DNA from 3 places in the Bacillus sp. TCT6 genome. Region 3 is predicted to be linked to each of the others. Evidence: predicted binding sites of a transcription regulator. Region 3 holds the regulator's gene; each other region holds the start of a gene.
The links. The regulator LexA, encoded in region 3, represses DNA repair genes until DNA is damaged. The targets are predictions, from matches to a motif close to CGAACATATGTTCG.

Region 1: addB (helicase-exonuclease AddAB subunit AddB) is a predicted target of LexA. The motif match lies at 6,034-6,047, and genes of this name have one in related genera.
Region 2: AC0ONG_RS29125 (Y-family DNA polymerase) is a predicted target of LexA. The motif match lies at 3,423-3,436, and genes of this name have one in related genera.

Annotation. Positions count from the first base shown of each region.
Region 1 covers NZ_JBVYHX010000001.1:880,395-891,498, forward strand. The annotation lists gene aceA (isocitrate lyase) at 1-606, shown strand, start outside; gene AC0ONG_RS04400 (phosphotransferase) at 716-1,507, opposite strand; gene AC0ONG_RS04405 (DUF6584 family protein) at 1,527-2,021, opposite strand; gene cspA (RNA chaperone/antiterminator CspA) at 2,305-2,508, shown strand; gene AC0ONG_RS04415 (hypothetical protein) at 2,710-2,913, opposite strand; gene AC0ONG_RS04420 (hypothetical protein) at 3,264-3,449, opposite strand; gene AC0ONG_RS04425 (competence protein ComK) at 3,733-4,314, shown strand; gene AC0ONG_RS04430 (TVP38/TMEM64 family protein) at 4,744-5,337, shown strand; gene lepB (signal peptidase I) at 5,394-5,957, shown strand; gene addB (helicase-exonuclease AddAB subunit AddB) at 6,073-9,588, shown strand; gene addA (helicase-exonuclease AddAB subunit AddA) at 9,585-11,104, shown strand, end outside.
Region 2 covers NZ_JBVYHX010000003.1:63,038-74,141, forward strand. The annotation lists gene AC0ONG_RS29105 (PadR family transcriptional regulator) at 284-601, shown strand; gene AC0ONG_RS29110 (DUF2812 domain-containing protein) at 588-1,157, shown strand; gene AC0ONG_RS29115 (hypothetical protein) at 1,334-1,726, opposite strand; gene AC0ONG_RS29120 (YolD-like family protein) at 1,775-2,116, opposite strand; gene AC0ONG_RS29125 (Y-family DNA polymerase) at 2,113-3,378, opposite strand; gene AC0ONG_RS29130 (DUF3967 domain-containing protein) at 3,831-4,433, shown strand; gene AC0ONG_RS29135 (hypothetical protein) at 4,540-4,755, opposite strand; gene AC0ONG_RS29140 (hypothetical protein) at 4,806-5,042, opposite strand; partial or broken gene AC0ONG_RS29145 (DNA cytosine methyltransferase) at 5,145-5,366, shown strand; gene AC0ONG_RS29150 (hypothetical protein) at 5,739-5,939, shown strand; gene AC0ONG_RS29155 (DUF7018 domain-containing (lipo)protein) at 6,185-7,366, opposite strand; gene AC0ONG_RS29160 (IS4 family transposase) at 7,884-9,317, shown strand; gene AC0ONG_RS29165 (hypothetical protein) at 9,942-10,103, shown strand; gene AC0ONG_RS29170 (hypothetical protein) at 10,877-11,038, shown strand.
Region 3 covers NZ_JBVYHX010000001.1:3,329,055-3,340,158, reverse strand. The annotation lists gene hflX (GTPase HflX) at 1-329, shown strand, start outside; gene AC0ONG_RS16895 (methionine gamma-lyase family protein) at 322-1,593, shown strand; gene glnR (transcriptional repressor GlnR) at 1,767-2,156, shown strand; gene glnA (type I glutamate--ammonia ligase) at 2,205-3,539, shown strand; gene AC0ONG_RS16880 (PadR family transcriptional regulator) at 4,158-4,481, shown strand; gene AC0ONG_RS16875 (DUF1700 domain-containing protein) at 4,474-5,016, shown strand; gene AC0ONG_RS16870 (DUF4097 family beta strand repeat-containing protein) at 5,017-5,820, shown strand; gene lexA (transcriptional repressor LexA) at 5,911-6,531, opposite strand; gene AC0ONG_RS16860 (YneB family resolvase-like protein) at 6,673-7,329, shown strand; gene AC0ONG_RS16855 (DUF896 domain-containing protein) at 7,375-7,614, shown strand; gene AC0ONG_RS16850 (bifunctional metallophosphatase/5'-nucleotidase) at 7,654-9,237, opposite strand; gene AC0ONG_RS16845 (phosphate/phosphite/phosphonate ABC transporter substrate-binding protein) at 9,422-10,360, shown strand; gene phnC (phosphonate ABC transporter ATP-binding protein) at 10,456-11,104, shown strand, end outside.

The DNA.
Region 1 (11,104 bases), 2.4 Mb from region 3:
GATGCAGATGCAGCTGATTTAATTACGAGCGATATCGATCCTGTTGATAAAGCATTTATTACAGGAGAAAGAACACCAGAAGGATTTTACCGTACGAATGCAGGTCTTGATCAAGCGATTGCGCGCGGTTTAGCGTATGCACCGTATGCAGACCTCGTTTGGTGTGAAACGTCGGAACCAAATTTAGAAGATGCAAAACGATTTGCGGACGCAATTCATAAGGAGCATCCAGGAAAGTTACTTGCATATAACTGTTCACCTTCATTCAACTGGAAACAAAAACTAGATGAAAAAACAATTGCGAGCTTCCAAAAGGAAATCGCATCTTACGGTTATAAGTTCCAATTCGTAACACTTGCTGGATTCCATTCATTAAATTACGGTATGTTTGAACTAGCACGTGGCTATAAAGAGCGCGGCATGGCAGCATACTCTGAACTACAACAAGCTGAATTTGCAGCAGAAAAACACGGCTACTCTGCAACACGTCATCAACGCGAAGTAGGAACAGGTTACTTTGATGAAGTTGCACAAGTGATTACAGGCGGAACTTCATCAACGACAGCGTTAAAAGGATCTACAGAAGAAGCACAGTTTACGAAATAAAAGGAAGGGGCACCTGTTTGAAGGGGGCCCCTTGTTATTTTGTGAACGATTCGAAAAGAGATATCAATTTATCGGCAAAAAACGATACTAACTTTTCTTTATTACTAAATCAACGCCACTCAGCCCTATGATTACGAATAAACTTCATATCTTTCTCATAATGCTCTAGATGTCCTTCATCAATCATTCTTTGGAAATTCAAGTCGCCTTCTTGCGCTTTTCGTTTCATATATGTACATAACCCTTCTAATCGTAGCAACACCATTCCTAAGTAATCTTCATCCATATTTTTACCATAGGACTGAACGAATAATTTCACTCTCTCTTTAATACGATCTGCATGTTGCGATGATTCATAATGAATGGCTTCACCAGATTCTGTATAATACACTCTACTTAAAGGCACACAAGTATAAAGTGTATAAGCGATATCCCATAGTCTTGGACCAGGAGCAGCAACATCGAAATCAATAATCCCTACTGGCTTCTCATTATTAAAAATAATGTTATATATGGCAAAATCATTGTGGCATAAAACCTCAATGTTATTTGGCGTGTGATCCATCGGTTTCCAATCATCTAATAACGGAAAATCACTTACAGCATCATGGTAAAGGCGGAGCATCTTTGCGATTCCTTTTAATACATCATTAGATCGCATATATTCTTTTAAAGGATAATTCCCAGCTTCTCCTTCAATAAAGGATAAAACCTCTCTATCTTCTTCATCTACACCTAAAAACTTTGGAGTATAATGAAATCCTTTGTTTTCTAAGTGTTGTAATAGCTTATGGATTTTTGCGCTATCTGGCTTTAACTCTCGACGAACAGTATTTTCAGAACGATATACGTTCGAAACGTTTCCGCCTGTTAGCTTTTCTTCGTTATCGTAGTTTGACATGTAAAAATTCCCCCTATAATTAAAAAATCCAATTCCAAATAGTGAATAGACCAACAATGGCAGAAAAGAGAAGGCAAGCAAGGAATGCTAGACAGCCAAAAGGAACTAGCTTATCTTGCCATGTTTCTTTATACTCATAAATTAACTCCTCTGCTACTTTCTTCTGCACTGAAGATAAAGGTTGATCTTTATACAAAGCTTTTATATGGTTAGAATCGCCTTTAAACTTTAAAGCGCGTGCAATATGATGAGGGTTATTTCCCATTGATTTCTCAAATAATAAACATGATTCATGCATAATATCTGTTTTATGCTCCTCTAGATACCAGTAACGTCCAGCCATTTCTGGATATTGTAATTTATAATAAATATCTCCGAGTTGTTTTCGAAGATGTAATTCATTTGGGTATGTAAAGATGAGGCCGTGCAATCTGTCTCTTGCTTTTCCAAGATTATTATTTTCAATATCCTCTTCGATTCTTTTTAATGTTTTTCTAGGAATTTTGTTGTTCATAAATTCCTCCTTATTTGGAATAGAGATAATTATATTTTATAAGAAATACTAAAAATTAGAAATTCCATTTTAGAAAAAGATTGTACATTTTATTTTAATGTGCTATGATGATGTCAGTTGAATAGTTAAATTAAGCAATCCATATGTTATCAAGTGCTGAAAACGAACGAGAAAAAGTATGTGAGAACTAGTTTATGTTTCGTATTTGATAATGTGTGGATTCTTTTTTTAGACAGGAAGACTAAAAAATTTAAAATTTGTATTTTCTTAGGAGGAAATAATTATGGCAGTAACAGGACAAGTAAAATGGTTTAACAACGAAAAAGGTTTCGGTTTCATCGAAGTTCCAGGCGAAAACGACGTATTCGTACACTTCTCAGCAATCGAAACTGACGGTTTCAAATCTTTAGAAGAAGGTCAAAAAGTTAGCTTCGAAATCGAAGACGGTAACCGTGGACCTCAAGCTAAAAACGTAATCAAACTATAATTTTATAGTTGATGATGGAAAAAAGGATGGCTAATGCCATCCTTTTTTTTTAGGTTGTGCAGAAATTTTTTTCAGAGCCTGTTTTTATATCTAAATCTCTTTTTCTATGTTACAACTGGTAAAAAATTATCGGGAATGCGTATTAGTTTCTGTATAAGAATTAGTTCAGCAAGAGCATTTGCTGCGTATGATAGTAAATAACTATAAGTTTGTATTCTTTATTGAAATAGGGGAATCTTTTCCAGATAGACCTTGAGTCTCATCTTTTTTGTTAGTATTGTTATTGGAATTTTGTACGTTTTGAGATGATGTTTCTAACAGTTGTTCTTGTTCCTTGCTAGGAGTATTCAGAGCATCTGAGGGGATGCTATTAACCTGCTGACTTAATAGATTTTCTTTATCCATAGTATACAACTCCTTTTTAGAATTCGATAAAAAGCAATGTAATTATAAATAGCTACTTATATATATTGTGTTTTTGAATGACATTATATACAAAACTTATATTACAAAGTTAATTAATTGACGAATTGTTAGTGATGGAAAAAGATGTACAAATTTAAATTTTTTAGTAAAAATTTAAAGCGGGTAACAAGTACAAATACTCTTTCTCATGTTTTATATAAGGATCATATTACAAATCAAAAAAGATGTAGAGAACCTTGGAAGAAAATATAGTTGTTTTTCTAAGGGTGAAGAAGAATAAATAAAATGATACTACAAATGTAAAAAGGCTTTCCAAAAAGGAAGGCCTTTTACTCTTTTTTCGCTACGTTTTTCTTCTCACGTTTTTTACATTCTGTACATTTTGATTTACGAAACGGTTTGGCAAAGAATAGCAGAATAAAAAATAAACCGAATATAATACTAGCTGAATTTTTCACGATAATGACGCTACTATTTTTCATTTGAATCGATGGTTGGATCTCTTTTTCTTCCATAGTGGCCCTCCATATATTGGATTTACATTTTAATTATAACAAAGTTAATTGTTGTAATGATGTGAAATGAGGAAGTGATTTCAAATATTTATAGCAGTATAAATGCTTTTTTGTGCACAATGCCATCTTGTTATTTTTATATATTTATTTTGAAATTTGAAGAATGTTTGATAAATAATAAATTAATGTAAAATAGTAGAATGTGCAATCCGTTTTCTTTTCATAGGTGCTAAAATTATATATGCAGCTGCTAATATAAATGGAAAAAAGGAGATAATAGAGTATGGAAAGTAAAGTGGAACGCTATGTCGAAAATTATGTTGTAACGAAAAATACGATGGCCTTACTTCCTGTTATTCTAAGTGAAAAGAAAATTGTTACGCGAGTCGTTGAAATGAATGATTCTTTTTTCGTATTTCAAAAACCACTAGATATTATAGAAAGAAGTTGCCGAAAGCATGGTTCTAGTTTCTTAGGCAGAAAAGAAGGAACGAAAGAATTAACTCATATTACACATAAAGCACCGATTGCGATTAGTCCTACAGATCAACTTTATTTTTTCCCTACCTATTCTTACTCTAGAAAAGAGTGCGCTTGGTTGTCTCATTTTTATATTGAAGGTAATAAAGAATTAAAAGATGGAAATCTTATTATTAGGTTTATAAATGGCTTTGCTGTGAAATTAGAAATATCAAAAACTAGTTTTGAAAATCAACAAAATCGTACAGCGAAATTGCGTACTGAATATGAAGATCGTAGGAAAAAACAAGGGAGCCCTTGTTTTAAAGAGATTGATAAAAAAGAGGAATCAACATTAAGACCTGCTTATGAGAGAGTGTATTTTGTGAAGGAAGGCGAAGTGTGAAAGGATGGGGGAATCATCCCCATTCTTTTTTTGTTTATCCGCTATTTACCGGGCAGTAAGACGCACACATCAAAATTCAGCGAAAGCAAAGAAGTTAGGTGGGGGCCCTGCTGCCTGTAAAAGCCGGATTGGTGAGGGTTGATTAAAGTTTCATTTTATCAATCTTTATAGATAAAGAGATGTGTTAGAAAAACCGAGTTGTAATTTCATTTACCGATAAAAATACCGGAAAACCACCTAAATAACAAAACGAACGACATTTCCTGTCGAATATTGATAGATTATCATAGCTAAATAATGAAGGAATTCTTATGAAAGATATGGAAACTTTAATAAATACATCTCCATATGTCGTATCTACCATTTCCTCTTTCATATAAGCAATGATACAGTAGGGATAGTATTTAGAGTAAAGGGGTAAAGTGTAGAATGGATTTTCAGACAATCAAAGAGTATTTTTCACCAGAAAATATGGATCATATTGTTGAGAGTTATAAAGCGTTCGGACCACTTCTTGGTATTGGTTTACCGATGATAGAGGCGTTGATTCCAGCATTACCGCTTATTGTATTTGTACTGGCGAATGCTGTTGCATTTGGCTTTTGGCTCGGTTTTCTTTATTCATGGCTTGGATCAGTAATGGGTGCATTACTTGTCTTTTTCATCATCCGCCATTTTGGTCGCAGTCGTTTCTTTTCGTTTGTAAATAAGCATGAGAGAGTAAGAAAAGCAATGGGGTGGATTGAAAGGAAAGGATTCGCACCGATTTTTGTTATATTTTGTTTTCCGTTTACACCGTCAGCGCTAATAAATGTTGTCGCTGGTTTATCACGAATTAGTGTAAAACAGTTTGGGCTAGCGTTAGCATTCGGAAAACTTGTGATGATTTTTATTTTAACGTATATCGGTCATGATTTAATGTCATTTATTCATAATCCGGTGAAATCAGTCATTGTAGCGATTGGTATTTTTATTTTATGGTATGTCGGTAAGAAAATTGAAGTAAAGTTAGAACTACATTAAGAATAGTCTTCTTTGTAAAGGAAAGCTTCAGTATTAAAGGATAAGGGGAGAAGCGGATGAAGAAAACTTTGAAAAAAGAAGGCATAGAGTGGATACGAACAATTTTAATTGGTGTATTATTAGCTGTATTTTTTCGAACGTTTTTCTTCTCAACGTATGTTGTAGAGGGGAAGTCAATGATGCCGACATTGCAAGATGGTAATATGCTCGTTGTAAATAAGGTGAGTTATCAAGTTGGGGACTTGAACAGATTTGACGTTGTGGTGTTTCATGCGAATAAAAAAGAGGACTATGTAAAGCGAATTATCGGTTTACCTGGAGATCATATTGAATATAAGTATGATAAGTTATATATAAATGGACAATTTATTGATGAGCCGTATCTAGAGAAATATAAGAAAGAGATAAATGGAAGGCAACTAACAGGCGACTTTAAATTAGAAGAGTTAACGAAAGAAAAGCTGGTGCCACCCGGGTTTATTTTTGTAGTAGGTGATAACCGGCTCGGGAGCTGGGATAGTAGACACTTTGGCTTTGTAAAAGCTGATACAGTCGTCGGTAAAGTTGATTTGCGATATTGGCCAATTCAAGAGGTGCAAACGAATTTTTCAAAAGGTTGATATAATAGATAGAAGTATAGAAAAGACAAACAACTCAGTTTGTCTTTTTTCGTGTACTATAATACAATTATAGTAGCAAACTAACGTTCGTTATGTAAGTGAAAGGTGGGGTTACATGTCACTTCGATTTGTGATTGGTAGAGCGGGAAGTGGAAAAAGTACACTTTGTTTACGCGAAGTGCAAGAAGAATTAAAACAACGCCCGAGAGGGAAAACAATATTATATCTTGTGCCAGAACAGATGACATTCCAGACGCAGCAGGCGTTAATTGGAAGTGAGGATGTAAGAGGTTCTATTCGGGCACAAGTTTTTAGTTTTTCACGATTAGCGTGGAAGGTACTACAAGAAGTTGGCGGAGCGAGTCGTCTTCATATTGATGAAGCGGGTGTACATATGTTACTCCGTAAAATTGTAGAGTCTCGTAAAGATGGATTATCGGTGTTCCAAAAAGCAGCGGAGCAAAACGGTTTCTTTGAACATCTTGGCAGTATGATTGCAGAGTTTAAACGTTACAATGTAACGCCATCTAACGTATATGAAATGTGGCAACAATTGGATGCGCATAGTAGCAGTGCCGAACAAAAGTTACTAGCGAATAAAGTGTATGATTTACAGCTATTATACGATGATTTTGAACGTGCTTTAATTGGAAAATATTTAGATTCAGAAGACTACCTGCAATTGCTAGTGGAAAAGCTTCCGCAGTCTGAATATGTAAATGGTGCGGAAATTTATATAGATGGATTTCATTCATTCTCCCCGCAAGAGTTAGAGATTGTAAGACAGCTTATGATTTGCGGAGCGAGAGTTACGATCACGTTAACGATAGATGAAAAAACGTTAGCACAGCCAGTAAATGAACTCGATTTATTTTATGAAACGACGTTAACGTATGAAAAAATCAAACAAGTAGCGCGTGAAGAGAAAATAGAAATTGAAAAAACAATTCCACTTATGGAACAGCCGCGTTTTCATTCTCCGGCATTAGCGCATTTAGAAGCTCATTATGAAGCGCGTCCGAATGAAAAATTTAACGGTCAAGCGAGTGTAACGATTAGCACAGCTGCGAATTTACGAGCGGAGGTAGAAGGTGTTGCTCGTGAAATTCGTAAACTTGTTGCGAATGAAAAATATCGTTACCGAGATATTGCAGTGCTTCTTCGTAATGGGGAAAGTTATTACGATGTGATGCGCACGTTATTTACAGATTACAATATCCCGCACTTCATCGATGAAAAGCGTCCGATGTCACACCACCCATTAGTAGAATGTATTCGTTCTGCACTCGAGATTATTAGTGGGAATTGGCGTTATGATGCGGTGTTCCGCTGCGTGAAAACAGAGCTTTTATATCCATTAGACGTAAGAAAAGAAACGATGCGTGAAGAAATGGATGAATTTGAAAATTACTGTTTAGCGTACGGTGTACAAGGAAAGAGGTGGACTTCAGAGGATCCATGGATGTATCGCCGTTATCGTTCTCTTGATGATACGAACGGGATGATTACAGACAGTGAACGTGAAATGGAAGAGAAAATAAATATGTTACGTGACGTTGTAAGAACACCTGTTATTCGCATGCAAAAAAGGTTAAAGCGTGCAGGAACAGTTATGCAAATGTGTGAAGCAGTTTACTTATTTTTAGAAGAACTGGATGTTCCGAAGAAGCTAGAAGAATTACGTATACGTGCAGAAGAAAGTGGAGATTTCTTATTTGCGACAGATCATGAACAAGTATGGGAAGAAGTAATGAGTCTTCTTGATACATTTGTAGAGATGCTTGGTGAAGAGAAAATGTCTCTTTCTATGTTTACGGACGTTATGTCGACAGGTCTTGAGGCACTTCAATTTGCTAACATTCCGCCGTCATTAGACCAAGTGTTAATTGCTAATATTGATCACTCCAGGTTATCTGACGTGAAAGCAACGTTTATTATAGGTGTAAATGAGGGGGTCATTCCAGCAGCACCTATGGATGAAGGTATGCTTTCTGATGAGGAAAGAGAAGTTCTTGGTGCGGCAGGGATTGAATTAGCGCCAACGACGAGACAAACTTTGTTAGAAGAACAGTTCGTTATGTATCAAATGGTAACGAGAGCGTCTGAGAGGTTATACATTTCATGCCCGCTTGCAGATGAAGAAGGAAAGACGTTACTTGCGTCTAGCTTTATTAAGAAAATAAAAAGAATGTTCCCTAATGTGAAAGATTCATTTATTACGAATGACGTAAATGATTTATCACGTTCAGAACAAATTTCATACGTAGCAACGCCAGAAGTAACGTTATCTTACGTTATGCAGCAACTACAAACGTGGAAGCGATACGGATTTGAAGGGAATTTAGACTTTTGGTGGGACGTATACAACTTCTACGTAACTTCAGATGAATGGAAACAAAAAAGTAGCCGCGTCTTATCAAGTTTATTCTATCGAAATCGTGCGAAGAAGCTAAGTACAGCAGTAAGTAGAGATTTATATGGAGATATAATTAAAGGAAGCGTCTCTCGTATGGAACTATTTAACCGTTGTGCATACGCTCATTTTGCACAGCACGGTTTATCACTTAGAGAGCGTGATATTTTCAAGCTTGATGCACCAGACATCGGTGAATTATTCCATGCGGCATTAAAGAAAATTGCGGATAAGTTATTGCGTGAAAACCGCACTTGGGCGGATTTATCTATAAAAGAGTGTGAGCATCTTTCTGTCTTAGTAATAGAAGAAATCGCACCGTTATTACAACGACAAATTTTATTAAGTTCAAACCGTCATTTCTATTTAAAACAAAAACTACAACAAATCATTTTCCGTACGTCAATCATTCTTCGTGAACATGCGAAGTCGAGCGGATTCGTACCAGTTGATTTAGAAGTGCCATTCGGTATGGGCGGTACAGGATCACTTCCGCCGATGGAATTCTCACTACCAAATGGTGTGAAGATGGAAGTAGTCGGCCGTATTGACCGTGTTGATAAGGCAGAAGATGAGAACGGGACGTTCTTACGTATTATTGATTATAAATCAAGTTCAAAAGCGTTAGATTTAACAGAAGTGTATTACGGATTAGCACTTCAAATGTTAACGTATTTAGATGTTGTTACTTCGAATGCACAGACGTGGATGAAAAAAGGCCAAGCAGCATCACCAGCGGGTGTATTGTATTTTCATATCCATAATCCAATTGTTGAAATGAAAGGTGACGCATCTGAAGCCGAAATTGAAAAAGAAATTTTAAAGAAATTTAAAATGAAAGGACTCGTATTAGGAGATGCTGACGTTGTTCGTTTAATGGATAACAAACTTTCAACAGGAAGTTCAGATATTATTTCTGCTGGCCTGAAAAAAGACGGTAGCTTTAGTGCGCGTTCAAGTATTGCAAGTGAGCAAGAGTTTAACGTACTGCAAAAATATGTACACCATACGTTTGAAAATATCGGAAAAGATATTACAGAAGGTGTTATCGATATTGCTCCTTATAAAATGGGAAATAAAGCAGCGTGCACGTTCTGTAACTTCAAATCTGTTTGTCAATTTGATGAGTCACTTGAAGATAATCAATTCCGTACGTTAAAAGATATGAAAGATAGTGAAGCGATGGAGAAAATAAGAGAGGAGGTTGGCGGAGAATGATAGAAAATTGGCCTAAAAAACCAGAAGGTAGTCAATGGACAGATGACCAGTGGAAAGCTGTTGTAGCGAACGGACGTGATATTTTAGTTGCGGCTGCAGCTGGATCAGGTAAAACAGCAGTATTAGTTGAACGTATTATTAAAAAGATTATTAATGAAGAGAATCCAGTCGATGTCGACCGCCTGCTCGTTGTAACATTTACAAATGCAGCAGCGCAAGAGATGAAAAATCGAATTGGGGAAGCGTTAGAAAAGGTATTAATTGATGAACCAGGCTCTCAGCATGTAAGAAAGCAACTGAGCCTATTAAATAAAGCTTCCATTTCAACAATTCACTCATTCTGTTTACAAGTAATTAGAGGATATTACTACATGCTGGATGTTGATCCTCGTTTCCGTATTGCGAATCAAACAGAAAATGAATTGTTAAAAGAAGAAGTGCTAGATGACATATTAGAAGAAGAGTACGGAATCGAAGATAATACAATCTTCTTTGAACTTGTTGATCGTTATACGAGTGACCGTAGTGATGATGACTTACAACGTATGATTTTAGCGCTTCATACAGAGTCAAGAGCGCATCCAAATCCGGAAAAATGGCTTGATAAATTAGTAGAAGCATATGACGTAGAAGGAAAGACAATTGAAGATTTAGTATATGCTTCTTATTTATTAGAAGATGTGAAATTCCAGCTTGAAACAGCGGAACAGCATATTCGTAAGGCAACTGAACTCGCAATGCTTCCTGACGGTCCAGCGCCTCGCGTTGAAACCCTGCAAGCAGATGTAGCATTACTTGGAACGTTATCATCAGCTGCTCGTGAGTCGTGGACAAGCGTGTATGAAGCGATGCAAAACGTATCGTGGCAAACGTTAAAGCGTATTAAGAAAAGTGATTACAATGAAGATGTTGTAAAACAAGTAGACTCTCTTCGTAATAAAGCGAAAGATGAAGTAAAGAAATTACAAGAAGAGTTATTTAGCCGCAAACCTGAAAGTTTCTTACGAGATTTTCAAGATATGCACCCAGTATTAGAAAAGCTTGTTCAACTTGTAAAAGTATTTACAGAGCGTTTCCAAGCGATGAAGCGAGATAAAGGAATGGTCGATTTCACAGATTTAGAGCATTTCTGTTTACAAATTTTAAGTGAACAAAGTGAAAATGGTGAAATGAATCCGTCAGCAGTGGCGCTCCAATATCGTAATAAATTTACTGAAGTATTAGTCGATGAATATCAAGATACGAACTTTGTACAGGAATCCATTATTAAATTCGTAACAAAAGATTCTGAGAGTGAAGGAAACTTGTTCATGGTTGGTGACGTAAAGCAGTCGATTTATCGTTTCCGACTAGCTGAACCAGGACTATTCCTAGGAAAGTATAAACGCTTCACACAAGAAGGATTGGGCGGCGGAATGAAGATTGACTTAGCGAAAAACTTCCGTAGTCGTCATGAAGTACTAGCAGGTACGAACTTCATTTTCAAACAAATTATGGGCGAAGAAGTTGGAGAGAT
Region 2 (11,104 bases), on a different contig from region 3:
TGTTTAATTTACAATAAATTCGTTTAAAACATAATAAAGTTATTTAAAAAATGCTGGTCATGTTATTCAACAATTGAGCCATTTAATTGAATAACACTACACAAAAAGTCGCTTTCCCTTACGTAAGGAAGGTGACTTTTTAGCTTGATTTCCCCCTTGTTATCAAGCTATTTATTTTAAGTTTCTTTGACTAATTTCGAAAATGTTGTTGACTATTCAGTTGAACTGTATTACTTTATTATTAAGTTGAACTATATAGTCGAACTGAATAAAGGGTGAGGATATGAAACATAAATTACTACCGTTGTCTGAAACCATGCATTATATTTTATTAGCTATGCGTGAGCCACTCCATGGCTATGCCGTAATGCAGAAGATAGAAAAGATAAGTAACGGTACTGTTATTTTAGCAGCTGGTACATTATACGGTGCGATTGAAAACTTGAATAAGCATGGTTGGATTGAATCTGTTGGAGAGTCAGGTCGGAGAAAAGTTTATATGATAACTGCGGAAGGAAGTGCCATTTTGAAAATGGAGCAAAATAGGCTATTACATATTTTATCCCTGTACGAAGGAAGTGAATCGAATGAAGACAGCTAAGATATTTTTTGATATCGAAAAAGAGGAGCAATGGCTGAATGAGCAATTGCAAAAAGGCTATCGTTGTACAAATATTAGTGGATTAGGAATATACACTTTCGAAAAAACCGACAAGAGATATGTGATGCGACTGGATTATCAAGATTATTTGTCAAAGAAAAAGTTTAAAGATTACAGAGGGATATATGAAGATTTTGGTTGGAATTATATAAAAGGGCCCTGGCTTAGTGGAACTCGATATTGGCAAAAAGAAGATGATGATCAAAATGAAATCTTCTCGGATCGCCAATCAAAGAGCAATTATTATAAAAGATTGATGGGTTATTCATCTGGTATTAGTATACTGTTATTGCCTTATTTTCATATGCTTTACAAGAATTCAGGTGTATATTTAACTGAAGGTCTTTGGAGTATGAAAGGTGTATTGTTTTGGAAAGCATTATTATTTGAAACTCCATTTGTCCTTTTGAGGTTGCTTCCAGCCCTTATGCTTGTTTTCGTTGGTATCAGCTTCTATAAAACTTATCAAAAGTATTCAATGCTAAAAGAAAAATAAACGTTTTTGAAATCTTCCAGAATTGCGCGCTATTGTTGAATAAATCATAGATTTCCAAATGACTTTATTGTTATATTTTTGAGTACAGTGAAGTATCTTATATCGAAAATTAAATAACTATATTTTAACCCCGTCCTAAATTTAGAACGGGGTTATGCTTGTTTTAGGTTTTAAAATTAAATAGTTTTTTGTCTATTTACAAATTTCACATAAAATTTTGAGTCTATAATTCCAAAAGAAACTTTACATGGAAATGGATTTTTCCCTGCTGAAGCAGATTGCATACAAGAAAGTACCCAATATTCCAGCTCTAAAGGTAAGCGATATGCTTGAATACTACCATCATTGTTTTTTACTGTTATAATCGGTGCATTTACCCTGGTTGTAGCAAAATCATCCGTTGTTATCATTGCTACTGCATCGTTAGTGTAAAAACCAGCGTTTAACACCTCATAAACCATTCCGTCTTCTTCATTAATAATCATAGGTATATTTAGAAAGGGATATTTATTAATATCATTATGAATAACTACTCCTGCTGTGTTCTTTCTTAACTGATTCCTTTGCATTTTTACACTCCCTTAAATGAACCTCTAACTTGATAACGTTAATTTATTCTATTTTACACCTATTATATTAGAAAATTGGAGTTTTATCTTGTTATAAAAAGCATCGGTACATATAACAGCACTATTTGGTGGATCAATATTAACAACAGTCATATAGCTAGAGAGTAAATAACCTTCTTCGTAGTATGTAATTAGTATTTCTTCTTCAGATACTAAGGAACATAACAACATGTTCTCAATTAATTCTTTTTCGTCATCTGTTAAGATCGGCCGAGTTACTTTGTTTTTCTCCTTGATGATTTCACGAATACCAGCAAACTGTTCAGGCATTGCTGCGAACGGAGTCCATTTGATCATTTTTCTTCCTTTTGGCATATTAGCGTTGTTCATGATTTGTGTCCCCCTATTAGTGTGTTTCTGTATCGTGCTGTGGCGCTATGCGTGTAGGAAATCCCCCGCAATATGCTGTTCTTCCCAAACCGTGTGCGTATTTCATCCATTACTTTTGTTAATTTTACTTCTTGTTCTCGCTGCGTGACATTATCGAAAAGAGAAATTTGTTCCTCCCCCTCTCGAATTAGATTCGTTAGAGAAATGTTTATGCTGCGGATCGGTTCGCCAGTGTATTGTTGATGTAAAAAGTATGTACAAATCTTATAAATATCCATTGTTAAGTTAGTTGGACGACTTAAAGTATGTGTTTTTCTAATACCACCGTTATAACTTTTGCTATAACCAACAGAGAAATGAACGGTTTGAGCAAGTTTGTTTTGTCTTCTAAGCCGATAACAAACTTCTTCAATATGTTCCAGTAGAACAATTGGAAATTCTTCTATTGTATAGTCACGCATTAGAATTTGGCTTTTTCCAATTGAAGTTGTAGTAGGAATGTATTTCTCCGAAATACGGCTGAAGTCAATGCCGTTGCTATGTAAGTGCAATTCCTCCCCAATCTTGCCGAAACTCTGTTTTAAATATTTAAGAGGATAATTGGCTAAATCTCCGATACAATGTATTCCTTTTCGATTCAACTTTTCTTCTGTTTTGTACGAAATGCCCCAAAACTTATTAAGCGGTCGTATGCTCCATAATTTCGTAGGGACATCTTCATACTTCCAAAGAGCAATTCCGTCCTTGTTCTTCTTAGCTTCAATGTCTAAAGCAACCTTACTCATAAGTGGGTTAGGAGCGATTCCAATTGTACATTCAACTCGTGTATAATCATATATTTCACGCTTAAACTTCATAGCGAATTCGTATGGATCATTGGCAAATAAATGAATGCTATCGGTAATATCCATGAAAAATTCATCGATGCTGTATTGGTGAAAATCCTCAATAGGAACGTATTGTAAAGCTAGTTTTGTTATGTAATTGGAGCATTTTATATATGTTCCCATAATCGGATTCACAACAAGAATATCTTTTCTTCGAGGAATCTCGTATAGTCTTGCCGTCTTCTTTACGCCCAGGGCCTTTAAGGGTGGTGTTGCTGCAAGAACAATTGAACCATTTCTATTTACATCGCCGACTACAGCCAACTTTGTATGCATGGGATCGAGTCCCATTTTGATGCAACTCACTGAAGCATAAAAGCTGCGTAAATCAACACATAAGATGATTCTATTCGGTAGGATTGAATAGTCATACATCGTGATTCCTCCCAAAATAAAAGAACGTTTGTTCTCATTATACACGAACTAACGTTCTTTTATGAAGAGGTTTTATAAATAAAATTTGAATATAAATATTTTGTTAAGCAGAATATTTAACGAAAAGCTTGAATCCCCAAAAACGAATCTTTACATCTAATTTTTTCTTTCTTCCCTTTGTTTTTTTCATAGTTAAAATATCCTCCTTTTTTATAACTAGCACAACAGAAGCCTACGTTGCGTATTATAAGAATTCTTTCCCTGTTTTTTAAGAGTAATTTTAAAAAAATATGATTTTTTTGAAACAAATAATATCACGAATGATTTCGTGTGATTTCCAATCTACCTATTCCGACAAAACCTAGCAAAGACTTTGCGAGCTTCGTCGATGGATTTTAAGAGGTATTAAACCTTGGATATGGAATTTTGCTTATAGGAGGTGGTGTAGCGCTATGTCAGAAGCAGAAGTAATATATACCAGCAATGAGGTCTATAGTCGTTTAGGGGTAAGTGGCAGCACACTTAGAAAGTATTCGGATGTCCTTGAACGTGAAGGGTATGATGTAAGAAAAAATAGTCGAGGGAGAAGGGAATATACAGAATTTGATATTGTACTTATTGAACAGTTAGTAGAGTTGAGTAAGCAAGATGGTATGACTTTAGAAAAAGCTGCGAAAATGATTGCAAAGCAGTTTGGAATCGCTAATAAGAAAGAGGAATCCCAGGGTACTGATCCAGTCCCTTATCAAATGCAATATCAATTCCAACAACAATATAGCGCTATGATAGAAGAAATTAATAAGGTGCAGCAAGCAAATCTAATAGAAATGGAAAAGAGATTAAGTGATCGCATAGATCAACGGAATACATTAATTGAGGAAGATATGAGAGATCGTAAGGAACGTGAAGAAAGGATAGAAAAGAGGTTGGAGCTAAGGGATGATAATCTTATGAAGATGGTCAGAGAGATTCAAGATGCAAAACGTACTATTGTATCAGCCCAGGAAGAAATAGCGGCAGCACAAAAGAAAACCTGGTGGAAATTTTGGAAGTGAGTACATTCATTAGTGGGTGTACTTATTTTTGTGAAAAATAGTAAAAAGGGCTACTCAATATGAATAACCCTTTTTTATAAATTGCTAGAAAATAACGTACTAATAACTATTTAGAATACTTTTCAAACGCCTTACTAATTACTACAAGTCCTGTTACGAAAGAAAGTGTTCTTATAATTAATTCAGCAACTAGCAAATCACCCATAGTCTTTGAAACATCATATAATTCACCAGTAATAATAATTAGTGCCATGATTATTAGAATTCCTATTAGAATTTGAATGAACAGAATATATTTAGGCTGCAGAGAGATTACTCCCATTAAATTAGCATGTAATTAAGAAGTAATCGACTTTTTAAAAATTTATCAACTTAAAAATATACATTTCCTTCTTTATAAGTATATTTATAGTGACTCGTCGCATAAGATGCACTAAAATCTACACTTCCATGCTTCCCTACAGTAATGGATACATTACCATCAAAAGTAGTTGTACCATTATTATGAAAATCACCATTAACAATATAGAAAATTCTGTTAGGATCTTCTAAATTTGCTTGAACTGTACCACTGAACGTTTTAGAAAGGCCATTTGCATCTCTATTCATATTAATATGTTTTATTTCCTTAATACCCCTGAAGCTTCCACTCCATTCATTTGTTTCACAATAAGATACATAAGATTTTGGATGCTCTACCTTTCATCATGGAGAGTAGGAAAAGGTGTTGCCCAGACGTTAGATACATCTTGTAATTAGGCAGTAGTAACAAAGGATTTTAGAGTTAGGCGGCTTACACCCAAAGAGTGCTGAGCGCTCCAGGGGTTTCCGAGTTGGACGTTTGATTGTGCAAAGGAAGTAAACTCAGACACACAATTGTACCGACAAGCAGGTAATTCTGTAAGTGTACCGGTTATTTATGCGATTGCCTAACGATTGCAGTAATTAGGTATTTTAATTTCAATAACGCATTAATAGTTCTTATAGGGGTAGCACCACATGCCCATCAACTTAAGAATACAAATCAGCCCCAAAACGAAAAAATGAGCTTTTTTATTACAAATTAGCATAAAATATTGTTCTGGGGGTAGTTATATTTTCTTGGCTTGATAGCGATGGGGTCCTGCCAACATAACAAGAATTTCGTACGCCAAGGAATTATTAGGTATATTTTTTTAATATATCCATTTTAAAAATAAGTTATACAAATAACTTGTTATATTTGCATGTACCCTAGCTGATATAATGTATAAGACAATTATTGGCTAATTAATAGTTCGCATATATTAGGGAGGTACATAAGTAATGATAGAAATAATCGCGGCATTAGTTTCACTAGTCGTACATTTTATTAGTTATCTCTTTTCAACAGGAGAAGACAAGAAAAAGGCAAAAGCAGATTTAAAAGAAGTTGTTACTGGTACTTATGGGAAAATGTTGTTAGGATTTTTTGGAGCTGCGGCGGTTACAGGAATATTTGTAGTCATTTGGATTTTATCAGAGTAAACCTTTCCGTTATTTTAGCCTATATAACGTATAAGGCAACTATTGGCTAATCAAGTGTACATATTTGCGTATGACGCAATAGATGTTTAACCAAGAAGAAAAGCATAAGAGGAAACAAGAAATTGAATAATAAGATATTTTGCAAAATATTTCTCTTTGTGAAAAGATAAGATCCTAATCTCAGATCTTATCTTTTTTATTTGTTAATTTGCAATAGGGCTACCGCCATATGCCCATTTTCATGATTAGTTCGTTTTACTTTTAATACTCTCAGTTGCTTTTTTAAATAGTTTCATTGCCTGTTCTGCTTTGTTTTCTGCCTGTTCCAACTTATTATCATTTTGTTCTTCTAATGCATCTGAGAGTAATTGCAGAGCATTCCAGTAATTATCCATTGCCTGCTTTATCTTTTTTTGTTCAACTTCTAACCCTTTAGGTGCCTCAAGGTATTTGATGTCTCTTACGTGTATTTTTGCCATATCCAAACTCAATTGGATTTCACTTTTCTTTGACTCATAATCCTTTATATCTGAATGCCCTATATTTTGTATCATTCTCATAACTTCATCCATCTTATTTGTATTTTCTACGATGGCTGCTTTGTATTTATCAACTTCTGAACCACTAACTTTGTCGTTTAAATCTTCCTCACGATGACCCTCTTTCGCATGTTTCTGGTTCTCTTCCTTTACCTTTTGCTCTACATCAGGGTATTTCTCGTTTATCCCATTAAATACTGTCTCCCATTTAGAAACACCATCATCTATCCCAAACATACCGTTTTGTATGCTTTCTTTTGCTTTATCCTTATCATATTCACCATCATACTTACGGGCATCATACTGTCTAACTGCATCTTCTATTTTTATTAGGTGTTTTCTAATCTCTTCTACCCCTTCTTGTATTAAAAATTGGTAGTCTTCATACTTTTTAGGTGGTTTGATTTTTTCAAAACGGTTTATGTCCAAACTAATGTGACTAATTAAGGAATCTATCTCACCTATGTAGACACCCTCTTTTGTAAATAATTCATCAGTTTTCTTTTCTAATTTTTTTAAATGATACTGGAATTCTAAGTGTAGTTCAGTCAAACGATAAGGGTAATCTTCTTCAGATACTTTTACCTTGTTTTCACCTTCTGTGTCTGATACATTTGATTTACTTTCTTTACTACTTGATTCGTCTTCCTTACTTCCCTTTTCATACTCAATTCTAGACAAGGCGTTTCTTAGTTGATTTTCAATCTGTTCATCACTATAGTGTAATTTCTTTAGGTCAGATACCATTTTATCTGCATCATAATACTTATCTACTTTTCTATACTCTGACTGTGTAAGTCCATATGTATTTAATGTGCAACCTACTAGCATGAAACTAACACTTAACCCTGCTATTGCGATACCCTTAAATGATTTATTAATATTCATTTTAAACTTATCCCCTTTTTCTCTTAGTAATTCTTTTCTTCAACAATAGACAGACCTTCATGAGTTTTTGCATTGTCTGCTGCGTAGTTTAGTTTTCCTAACTTATTGTTTCAGTCTTAACTTAAATTTCTTCCTTATAATTACAAAAAGGATATACCTAAACATATAACTGCTAGTAAAATATATCCTTATATTATTTTATAATGATAACAATTAATGAGTCAAAGTGATTTGCGAAAATTATATAAAACAGGCATAATTTATTAGTTACTTGGTACTACCTTTACAGGAGTAGCAACACGTCTTCATCAACCCCAAAAAACAAATAACCAAACGAAATTTTGTGCTGACTTGTGACAAAAAACCTCATTTTTTCATTTTAGGAAAATCCTGAATTCTTAAATTAATTTGCATGGGGTACCGCCACATCGTTATCAAGCTAAGGTTTTGCACTATTCATAAAGAAAAAAAGACGTTATCCTTTTTGTAGAATTATAGGAAAGGATGGCGTTTTTTTATGGATCTTCCGATTCTTGACGAACTTCAACCGATTGCTGAAAAATTACAACAATATATGTCTCCCCATGTTCTAGAGCACTTAGCTAAAGAAATAGGATTCGTTCATCGAAAGAGTAAATATCAAGCAAAGGAATTAGTTGCTTTATGTGTATGGCTTAGCCAACAAGTTGCAAGTACATCACTCACACAATTATGTAGCTGTCTTGAAGTATCTACAGGTGTTCTTATCAGCCCTGAAGGGCTTAACCAACGATTTAATGCTTCCGCAGTACAGTTTCTTGAACAAGTTCTAGCTAAACTTCTAACTCAAAGAATTCATTCAACACAAGAAATAATTCATCAATACACCACGACCTTTAAGCACATTCGGATTCTAGATTCTACAACATTTCAGCTTCCAGATATATTTTCTTCACATTATCAAGGTTCGGGTGGAAGTAGCCATACGGCAGGAGTCAAAATTCAATTAGAGTATGACTTATTGAGTGGGAAGTTCCTGCACGTTTATGTAGGAGAAGGAAGAGAAAATGATAAAGCCTTTGGTTCAACAAGCCTACAAACCATTCGACCAAAAAACTTGTATATAAGAGATTTAGGCTATTTTGACTTACATGATTTACAGAATATCCATGATAAACGAGCTTACTATATCTCACGTTTGAAATTAAATTCTCGAATCTATCGTAAGAATGATAGGCCAGAGTATTTTCGAAATGGGACCCTGAAGAAAGGGTCACTCTATATTCAGTTAGATATGGAAGAAATCATGAATCAATTGTCCCCTGGTCAAACAATGGAGATTTCAGAGGCATACATTGGACAGTATCAAAAATTACCAGCTCGTGTTATTATTCATCGATTAACAAAAGAACAAACAGAGAAAAGGTTGAAGGAACAAGCCAAAAAAGAAAAAAAGAAAGGTATTACCTACAAAGAACGAAGTAAACGGTTGAGTGGGATCAACGTGTATATTACGAATCTTTCTACAGAAAATGTTCCAACGGAACATATCCATGACTTGTATTCATTACGCTGGCAAATTGAAATTTTGTTCAAAACATGGAAATCTTTTTTTAAAATTGACAGGTGCAAAGAAATTAAGAAAGAACGCTTAGAATGCCATTTATATGGGCAACTCATTAGTATTTTACTCTGTTCATCGACGATGTTCAAAATGCGTCAGTTACTCTTAGATAAGAAAAAGAAAGAGCTGAGTGAATACAAATCCATCTATATGATAAAGAATTATTATCTATTGTTTTATGAGGGACTAAAGAAGGGCATCCATGAATTATTAAAAATTTTATTGCGTTTGTTTTACCAGTTAGAAAAAAACGGACGAAAATCTCACCGGTATGAAAAGAAAACAGTCTTTGATATCTTAGGTGTTGTGTATGATTGTACGTTGTCACAAGGTTTCCAAGTTGCATAATATTTTTAAAAACACCTATTTAATAGGTTTATTTGTTATGCACACCTTTAGTGTAGTCGTAAAAATTTCAAAAAACACATTCACATATACCCTCTTGTCCCCCTTAGCTTGATGGGCATGGGGTAGCACCATTAAAAACTTTAATTGCTCGGCTAATTCAACAAGCTTCTCTCCATATTCTAATAGCGTATTACTTTCTACAATTCAGAAAGCGGAAAAATGATGGAATTCAACGACTATTCCCTTTAAAATCGTAGTTTTAGGGTGATTATAATTTATTAATAGAATATTCAGTTAAATATTTATAAATAAATTATAATATTATAAAAATAGAAAAATATGATATCTTTATTTATGTAAAATACTTACCGAAAAAGGAGGATTTTCCATGTTAAAAAAATAACTAGTGGTATTTTAGTAACAGGTTTATTATTCTCTGCTACAGGGAATGCATTTGCGGCACAGGATACGAAAGCTAATAATGGAGAGGGAACTTATGCATCCATTTCAGTCAAAGCTGCTGAAAATTCTAAGAGTCATTCTTTAAACCAAATAAATAGTCCTGGTATTACAACTGGTACATATGTAGTACAAAAGGTGAGGGAAACAGGTGGAAAGATTTATATGGAGGCGTTCCCTAAAGGGATTTTTATTCCGGAAAATCAGCCAAAGTCCATAGCTGGGACTTTTGACAAATCACAATTTGTTGGTCTTGAAAAATTAAGAGTTGGTTCTGAAGTTTCCCTTGTAATTTCTGTTTCCGGTGCTAAAATTTATGTTCTTTAAATTTTTATAGGTTGGATTTGTTTGATAAAAAAAGAATCTTTGAAGATCTATCAGAAGGAGAAATTTATTTTCATAATATCTGTATTTAATAGAATGCGAAATGCTATAAATTATTCTTCTGTTGATTATGATTCTATTGAACAAAAATTGACTTTTAAAGGTGAGGAAAAGATAACAGAGAACTACTTGATTGAATTTGCTGAAAAAAATTATATGGTTTGTAATTCGTTAAATAGTTACATGTGATGTAAAAGAAGGGGCTGCTCAAATTGAGTAGCCCCTTCTTATTAACCTGCTAAACGTGTTTTTATTTTACTTGAATTCAACATAAAATTTTGTGTCTATAATTCCAAAAGCAACCTTGCATGGAAATGGATTTTTTCCTGCTGAAGCAGCTTTCATACAAGAAAGAACCCAATATTCAAGTTCTAAAGGTAAGCAGTATAATTGAATGCTACCATCGCTATTTTTTGCTGATACAATACGAGTTCATTTAGTTTTACTAGTTCTTTCCTGCTGTATTCCTCTATTTTTGCAGATTGTTGTTTTTCTTAAGATTCATAGAATACCACCTTTCAAGCTAGATATAAGAAGCTCTAATAAGATAATACACTTTTACACAAGTGTAAAAGTGTAAAATAATTACTAAAATAGATAAATTAGTAGATGATAAGGGGATAAAAATGGTAAACTTAAATAAGTAATTGTATATTGTGAGGGCGGTCGAGTTGCTATCCTTTCTCTTATTTAAAGGAGAAAGGAGGTGACTTTACATGGATTTTTTACTTAATTTATTGCAAGATGCTGCAAAAATCTTTTTTACAGCATTTTTTACAGCTTATGCAAATAAGCTAGTCAAAAAACTCGGCAGTAAACGTAAAAGAACCGCCCCTAAAAATGCCTGCAAGCGAAAGGGCGGTTCTAAAAAAAGATAATTTAATTTTAGCAACCGACCACCTTGCGGTAGCAGTTACTTGGACAGGATGTTGACGCATCCTGTC
Region 3 (11,104 bases):
ATAAAAAAGATGAATTACATCAAAACTTTATTCCGTTTCCGAAAAGTGATTTCTTAATGACTAGTGCTTTTGAAGAAAGTGATTTATTGCGTATAAAAGAAGCGATAGAAATGAAAATGAAGAAAGAAATGGATCGTTATCGAGTAGAAATCCCTCCGAGTGAAGGTAAGTTATTAACGCTTTTAAAGACGGAAACGCTATTAGCAAAGATGGAGTTTCTGGAAGATAAATTTGTATATGATTGTGCAGGGTATATTTTTACTCATTCATCGCTTAATGTGCAATTAAAGAGATTTTTAGTGGAAGAAGGAGAAAATAAAAATGTTTGATCGTTTGAAAAATGGAGAAAAAATTGCTCCAATCGTAAAAGAAGTAGAGAGTCAGATTACAGAAGTACATAAACGTGCGGATGAAGTAATTGAAAGTAATCAGTTTCGTGTATTAGAAAGTTTTCGTAAACATAAAATTAGTGACTCGCATTTTATCCCGACGACAGGTTATGGTTATGATGATATTGGCCGTGATTCGTTAGAAAAAGTGTATGCTGATGTGTTTGGAGCGGAAGCTGGACTTGTTCGTCCGCAAATTATTTCAGGTACTCACGCTATTTCTACAGCGTTATTCGGTATTTTACGTCCAGGAGATGAGTTATTGTACATCACTGGAAAACCGTATGATACGTTAGAGGAAATCGTTGGCGTGCGTGGGAAAGGTGTAGGTTCATTTAAAGAATATAATATTGGTTACAATGCAGTTCCGCTAACTGAAGGTGGGCTTGTTGATTTTGAAGCTGTTGCAGCAGCGATTCATAGTAATACGAAAATGATCGGTATTCAGCGTTCGAAAGGTTATGCTACTCGTCCATCGTTTACTATTTCTCAAATTAAAGAGATGATCGCGTTTGTTAAAGAAATTAAACCTGATGTTGTTGTGTTTGTAGATAACTGTTATGGTGAGTTTATTGAAGAGCAAGAGCCGTGTCATGTTGGTGCAGATTTAATGGCGGGTTCGCTTATTAAAAACCCAGGCGGGGGAATTGTAAAAACTGGTGGTTACATTGTCGGTAAAGAACAGTATGTTGAAGCGTGTGCATATCGTTTAACATCTCCGGGAATTGGTGCGGAAGCTGGAGCGTCTTTATACAGTCTGCAAGAAATGTATCAAGGGTTCTTCTTAGCGCCACATGTTGCAGGACAAGCGCTGAAAGGTGCAATTTTTACAGCTGCGTTTTTAGAAAAGTTAGGAATGAACACGTCACCAGCGTGGAATGCACCAAGAACAGACTTAATTCAATCTGTTCAATTTGATGATAAAGACCGTATGATTGCCTTCTGCCAAGCGATTCAATATGCATCTCCAATTAATTCGCATTTTACTCCGTATGCAAACTATATGCCAGGTTATGAAGATGATGTAATTATGGCGGCGGGAACATTTATTCAAGGTGCAAGTATTGAATTGTCTGCTGATGGTCCGATTAGACCACCGTATGTTGCATATGTGCAAGGTGGATTAACGTATTCGCATGTTAAAATTGCGATTTGTTCTGCGATTGATGAATTGATTGAAAAGAATTTATTAACAATTTCTTAAAGGGGAGCTGTCGATATCGGCAGCTTTTTTCGTATAAAAGTAACGATTTATGCGATTAGAAAAAAGAATGAAAAAATTTATAAAAAAACATGTAAGAAAAGCTAACATCTATTGACACTAAACATAACATGGTATAAAATGAGAAGCAGTTAAGGCGAAGGAGGAACTGAAAAATGAAAGAAGATAGACGTTCTGCCCCGCTGTTTCCAATTGGTATTGTTATGGATTTAACACAATTGTCTGCACGTCAAATTCGCTACTATGAAGAGCATAATCTTGTTTCTCCAACCCGTACAAAGGGGAATCGTAGATTATTTTCATTTAACGATGTAGATAAGTTGTTAGAGATTAAAGATTTGTTAGATCAAGGCTTGAATATGGCTGGTATTAAGCAAGTGTTACTAATGAAAGAAAATCAAACAGAAGCAGTGAAAGTAAAAGAAGAAACAAAAGAAATTTCAAAAACTGAGCTTCGCAAAATACTTCGAGATGAACTACAACATACAGGTAGATTCAATCGAACTTCATTGCGACAAGGTGACATTTCAAGATTTTTTCACTAAAGATAACTGATTCTGAAGGCGATTAGAGGGACTAAGGAGGAATTTATAATGTCTAGATACACAAAAGAAGATATTTTCCGTTTGGCGAAAGAAGAGAATGTAAAGTATATCCGTTTACAATTTACGGACCTTTTAGGGGTAATTAAAAACGTAGAGATTCCAGTGAGACAATTAACGAAAGCTCTTGATAACAAAATGATGTTTGATGGATCTTCGATTGAAGGTTTCGTACGTATTGAAGAATCTGATATGTATTTATATCCTGATTTAGACACTTGGGTAATTTTCCCTTGGACAGCTGAAAAAGGTAAAGTAGCTCGACTAATCTGTGATATTTACAATGCAGATGGCACTCCATTTGATGGAGACCCACGTAACAACTTAAAACGTGTGTTAAAAGAAATGGAAGCTTTAGGATTTTCAGACTTCAATCTTGGACCAGAGCCAGAATTCTTCCTATTTAAGGTTGATGAAAAAGGAAATCCAACATTAGAATTAAACGATAACGGTGGATACTTCGACCTTGCGCCGATGGATCTAGGGGAAAACTGTCGTCGTGATATCGTTCTTGAACTTGAAGAAATGGGATTTGAAATTGAAGCATCTCACCATGAGGTTGCTCCAGGGCAGCATGAAATTGACTTTAAATATGCAAATGCAATTCGCTCATGTGATGACATTCAAACATTCAAACTTGTTGTAAAAACAATTGCTCGTAAACATGGTTTACACGCAACATTTATGCCGAAACCACTATACGGTGTGAACGGTTCAGGTATGCACTGTAACTTATCATTATTTAAAAATGGTGAGAACGTATTCTTTGATGCAAACGGTGACTTACAACTAAGTGATGATGCTCGTCACTTCATCGCAGGTATTTTAAAACATGCACCAGCATTTACAGCGATAGCAAATCCAACTGTAAACTCATATAAACGTCTAGTACCTGGATATGAAGCGCCTTGTTACGTAGCATGGTCTGCACAAAACCGTAGCCCGTTAGTACGTATCCCTGCATCTCGTGGTATTAGTACACGCGTAGAAGTACGTAGTGTTGACCCAGCTGCAAACCCATATTTAGTAATGGCTACATTATTAGCTGCAGGTCTTGATGGAATTAAAAACAAATTAACTCCACCAGCTGCAGTAGACCGTAACATCTATGTAATGACAAAAGAAGAGCGCGAAGAAGCAGGTATCGTTGACTTACCAGCAACATTAGCGCAAGCGTTAGTTACATTACAATCTAATGAAGTAGTATGCGGTGCACTAGGAGAACACTTACTTGAGCACTTCATCGAAGCGAAAGAGATTGAGTGGGATATCTTTAGAACACAAGTTCACCAATGGGAACGCGATCAATATATGTCTCTATACTAAGAGGCTTGAACCCTTGATACAACTCGTATCAAGGGTTTTTTAATTCCCTATTATTACAATTTTATATGGTTGCAAAATGAAAAACAGCCACATAAAAGCCAATAATTAATAACAAGTAGTGATATCATAGAAAAATATTATCAGATAAATGTAAGTTTTATATAATTTGTGAAATGAAAAAGCCTTGATACTACGGTATCAGGGCTTTTTTAGTGAAGTTATTGGATATGTTAACTACTAGATAATGGATTGTTTTTGGTTATTTTGAATCATGTTACTAAGAAAATCTGTTCAAAAGAATTGATCTTATCTTTTTTAATCACTTGTGCTATAACTTAATAATTCTTTACTGCCTTGTACAACGCGAGCGATGATTTTTATGTCCTCATCTGCAAGGCTATAAGTTTGTGGCTTGTGAATCAGATTATTACTCAATGATATTAACGTAATGATGCTCAGTTATAACACAGTCTTATTCAGAATTTCGTTAGTTCATTTTCTAAATTTAGGGAATAAATATAGTTTAGTACCTTGCAATAAATAATACTAAGTGGTATATTATGGATAAAACAGGTACCGTGTATTGAACAGTACTAAGATAGGAAAGGAGGATGACACTTGAACGTTCAGTTTAAAAAAGGTGTGCTTGAACTTTGTGTATTAGCACTTGTAAAACGTAAAGATAGTTACGGTTATGAACTTGTTCAGCAAATTTCTAATAAATTTTTAATATCGGAAGGGTCAGTATATCCTTTGTTACGTCGTTTGACGAAAGAAGGGTATTTTCAAACGTATTTAAAGGAATCTACGGAAGGGCCACCTCGTAAATATTATCAATTAACAGAGCAAGGGGAGACGCAATTTCATTTGTTAGTAACAGAATGGCGTGATTTTGCGAAAGGGGTACAAGAAATTATTGAAGGGGTGGAATGGGATGAGTAAAGAAGGGTTTCTTAAAGAATTATCAAGTTATCTTAGAAAGTTACCAGAGGAAGAGAGGCAAGATATTTTATTGGATTATGAAGAGCACTTTCAGTTTGGACTAGAAGAGGGGAAAACTGAATCAGAAATAATTCAGGGCCTTGGTTCTCCGAAAGTAATCGCAAAAGAGTTACTTGCGATGTATCGCTTCGATGAAATGAAAAAAAATCCATCGACTTCAAATGTGACAAGAGCTGTTATGGCAGCGATTGGACTTAGTTTGTTTAATTTTATTATTGTGTTAGGCCCGTTAGTCGCAATTGTTGCTTTTATATTTTCTTTTTGGATTGGTGGCATTGCTAGTGTAGTAACACCATTTTTCGTTATTGGAAAAGTATTTATGGGTACTTTTATATGGTTGGATCTTTTCGTTAGTATAACGTTTGTTGGAGTAGGTTTGTTGTTATGTATTATCGCTTTTTATAGTACAAAGTGGTTTAAGAGATTGTGTGTACGATACGTAATATGGAACTTCAAAATGATAAAAGGAGAGTAAATGATGAAAAAACTATTTTTAATCGCTATCGCTTGTATCATTATTGGAGTAATAGGAATTTCCCAAACATATGAAAAAGCAGTACAAACTGCTGAAAAAGGCGATAAAGAAGATGTAATTAAAAACGAAACATTAAAAAATATAGAAGTTAAGTTAGATGCCGGAGATATTGTTATCCAAAAATCTCCTGACTCTTCTTTTTATGTAAAGCAATCAGGAGATGTACGTAAACAAGAGATTCGTATTGCAGAAGATGGTGACACATTAAAAATTATTGGGGAAAGAGAAAAAGGTGCTTCATTTGATTTTTCTTTTTACGATTTTAGGTTCCAAACGTCTAAATTGACTCTCCTTGTGCCCGAACGCTCTTATCAAGATGTAAAAGTAAATTCATCTGCTGGACAAATCGAAATGAGTGATGTGAAAAGTGATAGTGTAAGTGTTAGAACACTTGCTGGAGAAGTAGAGCTGAAACAAGTAACGTCTAAGAATGTGGAGGGATCTACAAAAGCTGGTGAGGTGAACTTTAAAAAAGTAATAGGGAAAGTGACCGCAAAAACAACAAGTGGGGAAATAAATATTCAAGATCATGATTCTAAGTATAATCTAGAAGCAAGTTCAACTGCGGGAGATATAGATATTACTTTATCGGAAAAACCACAAGATGCGGTAATTACTGGGCAAAGTGCTGCCGGAGATGTAACAATTTTTAATGAAGAAAATAATAACGTAACAATTGGAAATGGTAGTAAAAAGATTAGCGGTAAAACGGCTGCTGGAGATGTCACGATTGAAACTCGTTAATAAGAAATAGAGTGCATGGAAATCTATCAAAATACAAAAAGAAGATAATTACCGTATATAAATAAGGTAATTATCTTCTTTTTATTATTTTTAATGTAAATCACGATATACGCCAATTACTTTCCCGATAACTGACACTTGTTTTAAAATGATAGGTTCTAATGAAGAGTTTTCTGGTTGTAGACGGAAATGGTCTTTTTCTTTATAGAAACGTTTAACAGTTGCTTCGTTATCTTCTGTTAAAGCGACTACAATTTCACCATTATATGCAGACTGTTGTTGGCGAACAACAACTAAATCTCCATCGAAAATACCAGCTTCAATCATACTATCTCCAGAAATACGTAACATGAACACTTGGTCTGCTCCGGAAACAATGCTAGCTGGAAGTGGGAAATGTTCCTCTACGCTTTCGACCGCTGTAATTGGTAAACCAGCAGTAACTTTTCCGACAATTGGAACTTGAATAACAGATTGTGTTTCCGTATCCATTCGGTCTTCGCCTAAAATTTCAATGGCACGTGGTTTTGTTGGATCGCGTCGAATGTATCCTTTTTCTTCTAATCGTGATAAATGTCCGTGCACTGTAGAACTAGAAGCGAGGCCGACTGCTTGACCAATTTCACGTACGGAAGGTGGATATCCTTTTTCTTGTACTTTTAGCTTAATAAAGTCGAGAATGTCTTGCTGGCGTTTCGTTAACTTTTCCATGTTTTCTAACACCTCGTTTTCTTTCATTTTTCTTATTAATAAGTATAACATGTGAAAAAACATTCTACAAACATAAGTTCGAACAAATGGCAGATTTATGTTACACTATAGGGAAATGATAGGGAGAAAGAGGGGTTCAAAATGAATGCAATTATTTATGCACGTGTGAGTACAACGAAAGAAGCGCAAGAAACATCATTATTACGTCAAAAAGATGAATTATTGCATTTAGCTGAGCGCTATCAAATGAATGTTACGAAGGTGATTGAAGAGCAGGCTAGTGGGTATACAATTGAACGTGACGGTATATTAGAGGTGTTAGATACAATTCGGGACGAACAAATTGATGTGTTACTTATACAAGATGAAACGCGCCTTGGTAGAGGGAATGCGAAGATTGCATTAATGCATTGTTTACATAAAGAAGGCATAAAAGTATATACACATACACATAATGGTGAATTACAATTGTCGGATTCTGATTCGATGGTATTAGATATTATTGGTATTGTTGAAGAATATCAAAGGAAGATTCATAACTTGAAAATTAAACGAGGTATGCAACGTGCAGTAGAAAAAGGTTATCGTCCAGAAAATAATTTAAAAAATCGTCATTTAAGTGTAGGAAGAGAGAAAAAAGAAGTGCCAATTGAGGAAATTGTACGTTTGCGAAAAAGTGAACTCACGTTTGAAGAAATTGCAGCAACACTACGTGGATTTGGTCATAATGTTTCAAAGGCGACTGTACATCGTAGATATGTAGAGTATACGAAGCAATTGCTTGATAAAGAAGAGTAACTATTGTATGATAATAATCAGTTTTGATTAGAAGGGGGATTCGAGATGATTAATCACGAACTCGTTGAACGCATTAACTTCTTAGCGAAAAAAGCAAAAGCTGAAGGTTTAACTGAAGAAGAGCAACGTGAGCGTCAATCGCTACGTGAACAATATTTAAAAGGATTTCGTCAAAATATGTTAAACGAACTTAAAGGTATTAAAGTTGTTAACGAAGAAGGTACAGATGTTACACCGACGAAATTAAAAGCTTTAAAAAAGCAAGATAATGCAAAATTAAATTAAAAGATGGGCGAAGCCCATCTTTTTTATTTGTAAAAATCCTTATTTAATAACTTTCCAGTTGTTATTAACGGTTGCTTCTATCGTTCTATGTTCCAATATATAATTAGCGATAAGTTCAGACATATCAGTGGGTATATCTTTTACTATCGGTTTGTTTTGAAACATAAAGAAATTTCCCCCGCCACTTGCACGATAATTATTCATTACAACGTCATATTCGTCATTCATATTAAGAGGAGCACTTTTATGCTGTAAAGATTCTACTCTTTCACCAATTGGTTTTGAAATGTTTAATACATATGAAATCCCTTCCCACATATCATAATTATAATGTTGTGGTTTTGGTTCTATGTAGGTAGGGCTTACGATGATGGATCCATCTGTTTTTAATGTGAAATAAGAAGCAGAGAGTTCAAGAGCATCTTTTATATCTGCTCCAGTTATTCTAATTACTTTTAATGTGTTTGGATAAATATAATTAGAAACGATGTCACGCATTGTTACATGTTCTGGGAAGCCTGGAGATGTATTATGGAACAAACTTGTACAAGAAATTGATACATTAGCTATATCCATCTGTATTTTATTTATGAACTCGATAAAAGGATGATCATGCAAACGAGTTTGCATAGCATCTGAAATTTTCATGTCCCCCTCAATAATTCCAATAGGTTGATCAAGCCACTTTTGTGTTTTCTCTTCGTAATCGGCTACCAATGAAAGTACATCTTGGTCCGCTTCAACCCCTTGTACAGATAATAATTCAGAAGAACTCTCTTTTTTCACCCATTTATGTTTCATTTTTTCGAATGTTACTTTTACTTTTCCAACTGAGTGTCCATTGCATCCGGTCTGTAAAATTGTTACACCGTTAGCCATTGTGTGAGAAATGTCTCGGTGTTGATGACCTGTTAGTAAAAGATCTATGCCTTCAATTTCCTGGCACATTGCATATCCTTGGTTTTCACCTGTTAACACTTCAGTCGGTTCCCCGGTTTGTAAATCACTTTCAAATCCACCGTGATAGGCTACGACTAATAAATCTGGTTTCTCGTGTTCGTGAATATAAGAAACCCATTTTTTTGTAGTCTCTAATGCATCTTCAAATAGTAAATCTTTAATATGATGGGCCTGTTCCCAATTTGGGATGTAATGTGTTGTTACCCCTAAAATAGCAATTTTTATATTTGATTCAATCTGTTTGATTATATAAGGTTTTCCGAAATAGGGTTTCTTTATGTTTTTATCTAAAATGTTTGCTGATAGGTACGGGAAGTTCGCAGTAGTCACAGCATTATTTAATATGTCCATCCCGTAATTAAATTCATGATTGCCGATAACTGCAGCATCATACTGTAGGTAATTCGCTAATAAGGACATTGGGTTTTTTTTGTTTTTTTCGTATGTAACATAATGATAAGTAAATGGTGTTCCTTGAATGAAGTCACCATTATCAATTAAAAGAACGTTTGTATTTTGGGAACGTTCTTTTTTTATAAGAGTAGAAATTTTAGCTAAACCAAGTTCTGCCGGGGAGTTATCTTGGTAGTAAATGGGATAAACAGTGCCATGTATATCGCTTGTTAATAAGATGTTTAAAGTTACAGTTTGATTTTGTTCCAATATGACTCACCTTTTCTATTGTTATCTTCCAATTCATCATATCAAATATGTGAAGTGAATTTTGATGTGAATGTATAGAATGTGTAAAGATTCTGTAAATAACAAATTGTGCATCAAAATATGTGATATATTTCTTCATGTTTACGGAAGCTTATTTCATAACAAGAAAAATGGAGGCATTAATATGTTGAAAAAAGTTTTTGCAATGAGTACAACAGTTGTACTAGCGGCGGGATTATTAAGTGGCTGCGGAGCGAAAGAATCAAGTGCAAGTAAAAATGAAGATACGAAAAAAGGTTATGTACCAAAGACCTTAAATGTTCAATTTGTTCCTTCTCAAAATGCGGATACGCTAGAGGCGAAGGCAAAACCATTGGAAAAGCTATTAAGCGATAAATTAAATATTCCGGTAAAAGTTAGTATTTCAACTAACTACAATACAATTGTAGAAGCGATGGCATCTAAACAAGTAGATGTAGGGTTTTTACCGCCAACAGCGTACGTGTTAGCACATGAAAAGAAGGCTGCTAATGTAATTTTGCAAGCACAACGTTTTGGAGTAGAGGATGAAACAGGAGCTCCTACAAAAGATTTAGTAGACTATTATAAATCTGAGTTTGTTGTTAAAAAAGACTCTAATATAAATAGTGTAAAAGATTTAAAAAGTAAAAAAATTGGTTATCAAGATGTAACATCATCAGCAGGATATGTATGGCCTGCAGCTGTTCTATTAAAAGAGGGAATTGATCCGCTAAAGGATGTGAAACCTGTTACATTAAAAGGCCATGATCAGTCACTTATTGCACTTTTAAATGGTGATGTAGATGCAGCTGTTGTATTCCAAGATGCTCGTAATATTGTAAAAAAAGATTATCCGAATATATTTGATCAAACGAAAATAGTGAAATTTACTGAGAAAATTCCGAACGATACAATTTCTGTACGCTCGGATTTAGATGCAGAGTGGAGTAAGAAATTACAAGATGCTTTCATTGAAATTGGAAAAAATGAGGAAGGCCGTAAAATCATTAAAGAAGTATATTCCCATGAAGGATATATTAAATCTGATGATAGTAAATTTGATATTGTTCGTGAATATGGAAAGACAGTGAAGACGCAATAATACATAGTGAAATGGCGGCTAGCTGGAAGGTGTGAGATTTCAGTTAGTTTGCCGTTTTTTAGTTATTGATAATACATTGAAAGTAGGTAAGATGTGTGATAGAGTTTCGAAATGTTTCCAAAATGTATCCGAATGGCACAAAGGGATTGAATAATATAAATTTAAAGATTCAAAAAGGTGAGTTTATTGTAATGGTCGGATTATCCGGAGCCGGAAAATCTACACTTCTCAGATCCGTAAATCGTCTTCATGAGATTACCGAAGGAGAAATTATTATTGAAGGTGAGTCTATTACTTCTGCGAAAGGAAAAGGATTAAGGCGTATGCGCCGGGATATCGGTATGATCTTCCAAAGTTTTAACCTTGTAAAGCGATCAACAGTATTAAAAAATGTATTAGCTGGTCGTGTTGGATATCATTCCACACTACGTACAACGTTAGGTTTGTTTCCGAAAGAAGATGTGGAGCTCGCATTTCAAGCATTAAAAAGAGTGAATATTTTAGAAAAAGCATATGCACGTGCTGATGAATTATCAGGAGGACAACAGCAACGTGTATCGATAGCTAGAGCATTGGCGCAAGAAGCAAAAATCATATTGGCAGATGAGCCTGTTGCATCGTTAGATCCACTTACGACAAAGCAAGTGCTAGATGATTTGAAAAAAATTAATGAAGATTTTGGAATCACGACAATTGTAAATTTACATTCTATTGATTTGGCTAGACAATATGCGACACGCATTA